One region of the Shewanella yunxiaonensis genome, then DNA from elsewhere that is predicted to be linked to it. Evidence: predicted binding sites of a transcription regulator. Region 1 holds the regulator's gene; each other region holds the start of a gene.
What was found. The regulator ArgR, encoded in region 1, controls arginine synthesis, uptake and breakdown. The targets are predictions, from matches to a motif close to ANTGAATANNTATTCANT.
Positions count from the first base shown of each region.

Region 2: argA (amino-acid N-acetyltransferase) is a predicted target of ArgR. The motif match lies at 823-840, and genes of this name have one in related genera.
Region 3: KDN34_RS14115 (aspartate aminotransferase family protein) is a predicted target of ArgR. The motif match lies at 988-1,005, and genes of this name have one in related genera.

Region 1 covers NZ_CP073587.1:783,193-785,471, reverse strand. Annotated here, with positions in the region: gene mdh (malate dehydrogenase) at 1-559, opposite strand, end outside; gene argR (transcriptional regulator ArgR) at 847-1,317, shown strand; gene KDN34_RS03720 (Dyp-type peroxidase) at 1,367-2,279, opposite strand, start outside.
Region 2 covers NZ_CP073587.1:222,949-225,227, forward strand. Annotated here, with positions in the region: gene radC (RadC family protein) at 1-73, shown strand, start outside; gene rpmB (50S ribosomal protein L28) at 196-432, shown strand; gene rpmG (50S ribosomal protein L33) at 439-612, shown strand; gene argA (amino-acid N-acetyltransferase) at 911-2,230, shown strand.
Region 3 covers NZ_CP073587.1:3,082,774-3,085,052, reverse strand. Annotated here, with positions in the region: gene KDN34_RS14120 (HDOD domain-containing protein) at 1-854, shown strand, start outside; gene KDN34_RS14115 (aspartate aminotransferase family protein) at 1,273-2,279, shown strand, end outside.

The sequences.
Region 1 (2,279 bases):
ACAGCAAAGGCAGGATAGTGACGCCACTGTGACCACCGATAACCTTGATCTTAACGTCGGCAATATCAATACCTTTTAGCTCAGATATAAAGGTTTCAGAGCGGATAACGTCAAGGGTTGTCACACCAAACAGCCGGTTTTTATCGTAAACACCCGCTTTCTTCAAAACCTCTGCGGCAATGGCCACCGTGGTATTGACTGGGTTGGTAATTACGCCAATTAATGCTGTTGGACAAACTACCGCGACTTTTTCAATTAAGTTCCGCACGATACCGGCGTTAATATTGAATAGATCCGACCGATCCATTCCCGGTTTACGCGCGACACCAGCGGAGATCAGAACAACATCTGCACCTTCGAGAGCCGGAGATGGATCTTCACCCGCAAAACCTTTAACCTTCACGGCGGTTGGAATATGGCTCAAGTCTACGGCAACACCGGGGGTAACCGGTGCAATGTCATACAGTGATAAATCAGAACCAGCAGGCAACTGGGTTTTTAACAGCAGAGCGAGGGCCTGACCAATACCACCGGCGGCACCAAGTACGGCAACTTTCATAGTACTCTCCGTCATTCTCGGGTTTTTATGTGACACAGATCTTATTTTGTGTGGCAAAAATCTATGACATCAATAGGTAAATAGCAATTATCCATTAGTCACATAAGACTTTATAAAGCTTCGAAGGCATTCTCGAAACATTGCTAATAACAATATAGGTCCAGCCTTTATTTCTCTCAAATTAAGCCAAACTGAATTTTTATTCACCAAAAATGACTATTACTTGACAGTAAATTCAAAAATATGCAGTATACGCCGGTCAGGATGAATAGAGACGCTGGACAAATATGACCGCGACCAAGAACCAGGACGATCTGATTAGGACGTTCAAAGCTATTTTAAAAGAAGAACGCTTTGGCTCTCAGAGTGAAATAGTTAACGCTCTCCAGACCGAAGGTTTTACCAACATAAATCAATCCAAAGTATCCCGGATGTTAAGTAAGTATGGGGCAGTACGCACCCGTAATGCCAAGCAAGAGATGGTTTACTGTCTCCCAGCTGAACTTGGTGTTCCTACCGCGGGTAGCCCACTGAAAAATCTGGTACTTGATGTCGATCATAATCAGGCAATGATTGTGGTAAGAACCAGTCCAGGAGCCGCGCAATTAATTGCGCGATTACTAGACTCTATCGGCAAACCAGAAGGGATCCTAGGCACGATTGCCGGTGATGATACCATCTTCATCTGTCCATCAAGCATCAAGGGGATCGAAGATACCCTGGAAACAGTAAAATCACTGTTTAATTATGCGGAGTAATACCAAGAAAATAACAAACGCACGCTAAAGTGCGTTTGTTATGGCTAACTTACAACTCACTGTAATGAATCATGAAATCCAGAGATGGTGCAAAAAATGATGACCCGGTTACAGCCTGAGTGAAATGCATCAAGTGGTCATGGTTCCCTTCCCCATCACCAAACACCATACTGTGAAGCATTTTTTCAAAGTGAGTCGGCGTTTTGCAGGTCGCAATAAACATTAACCCTTGGTGCTTCACAGTACCAAACGGCAAACTTTGACGTAGAATTTCCATAGATTCACCATGCTCATCCTTGAGATTCACTCGTTTAATATGTGCAGTCAAAGGCTTATCTTCAGATTCATATTCGATATTATCCTGCTTAGTCCGACCAATAATATCTTCCTGTTTCTTGGTTGGTAAGCGCTGCCACTTACGCAGATTGTGTACATACTTTTGGACGTGTATGTAGCTTCCACCTCTAAATTCAGGATCTTCTTCCCCCACCAGAGCCACCTGCTGACGGTTTCGGCCTTTCGGATTTTCTGTCCCGTCTACGAAACCAGTAAGATCGCGAGCGTCCATGTAACGGAACCCTCGTTCTTCGTCATCCAGTTCAGCTAACCCCTCAAGCATGCCGTAAACTTCATTTGCAACTAAATGCAGTATGTCCAAACGGTCACAACGCAGATGGAAAAACAGGTCATATTCGATTGCAGGGGCATCACGGTCGCCACTTTCCATTGCTGGGAATGGGCGCAATTCCGCCGGACGAGTGTCTGGGTATAACGCATCCCAGTAATTGGCACCAATCGCGACAAATCCGTTGAAGGCACTGTCTGCATATTGATCTGCCAATTCATAAATATACTGGGCAATATTGGCGAGGCATGGGCGCATCTGAGCCTCAACACCATCATTGGCATTGAACATCAAATAGACAGCGTGTAAATTGCCTTCCGCACAGATACCTAGTTGT
Region 2 (2,279 bases), 560 kb from region 1:
TCCTTTGCTGGATCATATGGTTGTGGGCGATTGTGAGATAGTTTCGTTCGCTGAGCGCGGGTGGTTGGAATGATCATTGGCTTGATCTTTATTCAATTATCTAGTATAACATGCGCCCTCTTTGTGCCTCGGGCGACGGCCATACGGGGTACATGAATGCTCGAGCGTTAGAAATTGTTTTTGGAGAAGATTGACATGTCTAGAGTATGCCAAGTTACTGGCAAGCGTCCAATGGTTGGTAACAACCGTTCGCACGCGAAAAACGCAACGCGTCGTCGTTTCTTGCCTAACCTGCAGAACCATCGTTTCTGGTTAGAAGACGAAAAGCGTTTTGTTCAATTGCGCGTTTCTACCAAAGGTATGCGCATTATCGACAAGAAAGGTATCGAAGTTGTTGTAGCTGAACTTCGTGCCCGTGGCGAAAAGGTGTAATAGAAAATGGCTAAAGGTAAAGGCAACCGCGAAAAGATCAAACTGGTATCCAGCGCTAAGACAGGTCACTTCTACACTACTGACAAAAACAAGCGCAACATGCCAGAGAAAATGGAGATCAAAAAATTTGATCCCGTGATCCGTCAGCACGTTATCTACAAAGAAGCTAAAATCAAGTAATTGCTTTTATGCCGAATGCTGAAAAGCCCTTTGACTTATGTTGAAGGGCTTTTTTGTTATGGGATAGAAAACGCGCAAAATGTCGTCGGCTGTTATAGGATCGCCAAGTCTGTCGAACTGTTGTCATTTATTGCAGGTATAACAGAACTCAACAGATATTGCAGGTATAACAGAACTCAACAGATTTGGTGTGAAAATAAATGCTTTTAAAGTGAATTAAAATGCATTAGCATGACGCGCAATACATGCTATCCGCATGTTTTTCTTTTTATCGCTATTGTAAGAGGCAAAACACAAGGTGCGTACCACTGAATTGGTTGACTCCTTTCGTCACTCAGCTCCCTATGTCAATGCTCATCGCGGCAAGACATTTGTGGTAATGCTGGGCGGTGAAGCCGTTGCCCACGGAATGTTCCGTTCAATTATCAATGATGTTGCGCTGTTGCACAGCTTGGGGATCAAAGTGGTGTTGGTATATGGTGCCAGACCACAAATTGATGCCGCATTGGCACAGAACGATATCGAACCTGCGTATCATAATGGCGTGCGTATCACTGACGAAAGTACGCTCAAGGTGATTAAGCAGGTAGCCGGTTCACTACAGTTTGATATTACCGCCAGGTTATCCATGAGCCTGTCCAATACGCCAATGCAGGGCGCACAAATTAACGTTGTCAGCGGTAATTTTGTCATTGCTCAGCCACTAGGGGTGGATAACGGCGTGGACTTTTGCCTGTCAGGCAAAGTTCGCCGTATCGATACTCAAGGCCTGAAGCATATGCTTGATACCGGTGGTATCGTCCTGATGGGGCCGATTGCAGCGTCTGTTACTGGCGAAAGCTTTAACTTAACTGCAGAAGAGGTCGCAACCCAGGTCGCGATTAAACTGAAAGCAGACAAAATTATCGGTTTTTCATCACGCCACGGCATTGAAGACGAATTCGGTGAAGTGGTCGCTGAATTGATGCCAAATGATGCACAAAAGCTGCTCACCAGCCTAGCGGATCAGGAAGACATTGATCGCGGCACTCTGGCATTCCTGAAAGCCAGTATCGACGCCAGTCGCGCCGGTGTCCCACGTTGTCATCTGGTGAGTTATCAGGAAGACGGCGCGTTACTGCAGGAACTCTTTACCCGTGAAGGGATTGGCACCCAGATTGTCACTGAAAGTGCTGAACGGTTACGCCGGGCATCTATCACTGATATCGGCGGTATTTTGAACTTGATCCGGCCGTTGGAAGAGCAGGGTGTTTTGGTTAGACGTTCTCGTGAGCAACTGGAACGTGAAATCGAACAGTTCATGGTGATCGAACGTGATGGTTTAGTGATCGGTTGTGCGGCGTTGTATCCATTTGAAGAGGACAATGCCGGTGAATTTGCGTGTCTGGTCGTCCATCCAGACTATCGTGATGCTGACCGTGGCAGTTTGCTGCTGAAAAACATCATCAACCAGGCCAAGGTGCGAGGGTATGCACATCTGTTTGCCCTAACAACCCGCAGTATTCATTGGTTCCTAGAGCATGGTTTTGAGATGGTGGAAGTCGAAGCCTTACCGCAGAAGAAAAAGCAGTTATACAACTATCAACGACGTTCAAAAATTTTACGTCTTGAACTCTAATCTTAAAGCCCTGCAACGCAGGGCATTTTTTAATGCAAGAATGAAAAGT
Region 3 (2,279 bases), 1.5 Mb from region 1:
AGCGCCACAGCCCGGTATCAGATAAGCATCTCTTGTTATTGGAGATGCTGCATTCACCACAACTGGATTTAAACCGACTACGTCCTGCCGTTGCCAGTCAAGCCTGGTTGGTACGCGATCTGACTAACATGGTCAATAGTCCGGTTTTTGGTGCCAGAAGACCGCAAAATAAAGACTTGCAGGTGTCTGATTTGAAACTGGTGCTTGGGTATATCGGCATGGATAACCTGAGACTGTTGATCCCATTTTATATCTGCCGTCACTGGTTGCCGCTGGGACATACCGGGTTGTTATGGATCAATCGTAAACTCTGGCGTTACGCCCAGATCCAAGGCGTTGCCACCCGCGTCCTAGCGGCATTACATGAACAGGATGGCGCCTTATTATATGCACTGTCGTTGATGCGCCAGCTTGGGGCTTCTGTGGTATTAGGGATGGGCGCTTCAATCTTTGAACAACTGCGTGGCAACTGGCTCAAAGAAGCCAGTAAAGCACGGGATAAAGAGTTGTATGACGCCGTCGCTGTCAGCGAATTCCCGGCACTGGAGATTTTTCAGCAGGTGCAAGAGCATGCGATGCGGCTTAACTGGCAGCTGCCGCAGGCGTTAGGATTTGCCGATAGTGCATTGATAACCTGGTTGCAGGAGTTGGAAGACAAACAGGGCTTTGAGCAGATGCCGTTGTTGGCTCAACTGGTCGCCAAAGCCAGCTGCTATGCACAGAGTTTACTACTTGATGAAAGTCATCAACTGAGTTTTCGGGACAAGCAGCTCCTTAACAGTTACTACGCTATGAGTGAGCAGGAGCTTATCCGTTTACAAGGCCAGAATTATCGTAAATTGAGCTTATTCTGAGCGACCAAGATTGATTGGCACGCCAAGTTGACGCCTGACCTGATTGGCGCTTTAAAATATTTGGTATTTTCTCCTAGTGTGTCTTCTACCTAACAGCAACTACTGCTATTATTTTGTTTAACTATTCATTTAAAGTGAATAGTTAAACATTTGTGGTTCGGTTGCTTTTTTTTGTGACTAATTATGCCTGGAAATATCGGCTAATCGCCTTTTTACTTCCTGAAATCAGATCTTTATGCACTTACCCTTCGAAGAGTTAAGCGCCGGCCCTGATCAATCTGGTATTTTGATCACAATTTAGCTATTAATGTCACATATCTAAAACACCGATCCGCAGTAATACTAGACGACAAAGAGAGATTAACTGCGAAGGGACAGCGGTTATAGCGCTGTCTGAAATCATAAAGGATATTCAGGAATGAGTGTGAAAATGAATCTGACCCGTGCTCAGTTTGATGAAGTTATGGTGCCTAATTATGCACCGTCTCCGATAATCCCGGTACGTGGCCAGGGCAGTCGGGTCTGGGACCAGGAAGGTAAAGAGTATGTCGACTTTGCTGGTGGTATTGCGGTGACCTGTCTGGGACATTGTCATCCCGCATTGGTCAATGCATTAAAAGAGCAGGGTGAGAAACTGTGGCACCTGTCTAACGTTATGACCAATGAACCGGCATTGGCATTGGCGACCAAATTGGTGAATGCTACCTTTGCTGAAAAGGTCTATTTCGCTAACTCAGGAGCAGAAGCAAACGAAGCCGCACTGAAACTGGCTCGCCGTTATGCGGTTGACAACTATGGCCCAGAGAAAGACGAGATCATTGCTTTTGATAAAGCATTCCATGGCCGTACTTTCTTTACTGTGAGTGTTGGCGGCCAGGCGGCCTATTCTGATGGTTTTGGTCCTAAGCCACAGGCGATTACCCACATTCCTTATAACGATATTGAAGCACTGGAAGCAACCGTTTCCGAGAAGACCTGCGCAATTATGCTGGAACCGCTGCAAGGCGAAGGTGGCATTATTAGCGGTGACCCGGCGTTTTTACGTAAGGTGCGTGAACTGGCGGATAAATACAATGCACTGGTGGTGTTTGATGAAGTGCAGAGTGGTATGGGCCGCACCGGTGATCTGTATGCCTATATGGGGACCGATATCGTGCCGGATATTCTGACCACAGCGAAAGCGCTGGGTGGCGGTATCCCAATTGCAGCAATGCTGACTACCAGCGAAATTGCTGCACACTTCAAAGTGGGGACTCATGGTTCCACTTATGGTGGTAACCCGCTGGCTTGTGCTATCGGTAATGCAGTAATGGATATTGTGAATACCCCGGAAGTGCTCGACGGTGTGAAATATCGTGAACAGCTGCTGCGTGATGGGTTGAACAGTATTAATGATAAATACCATGTGTTCTCACAGGTACGTGG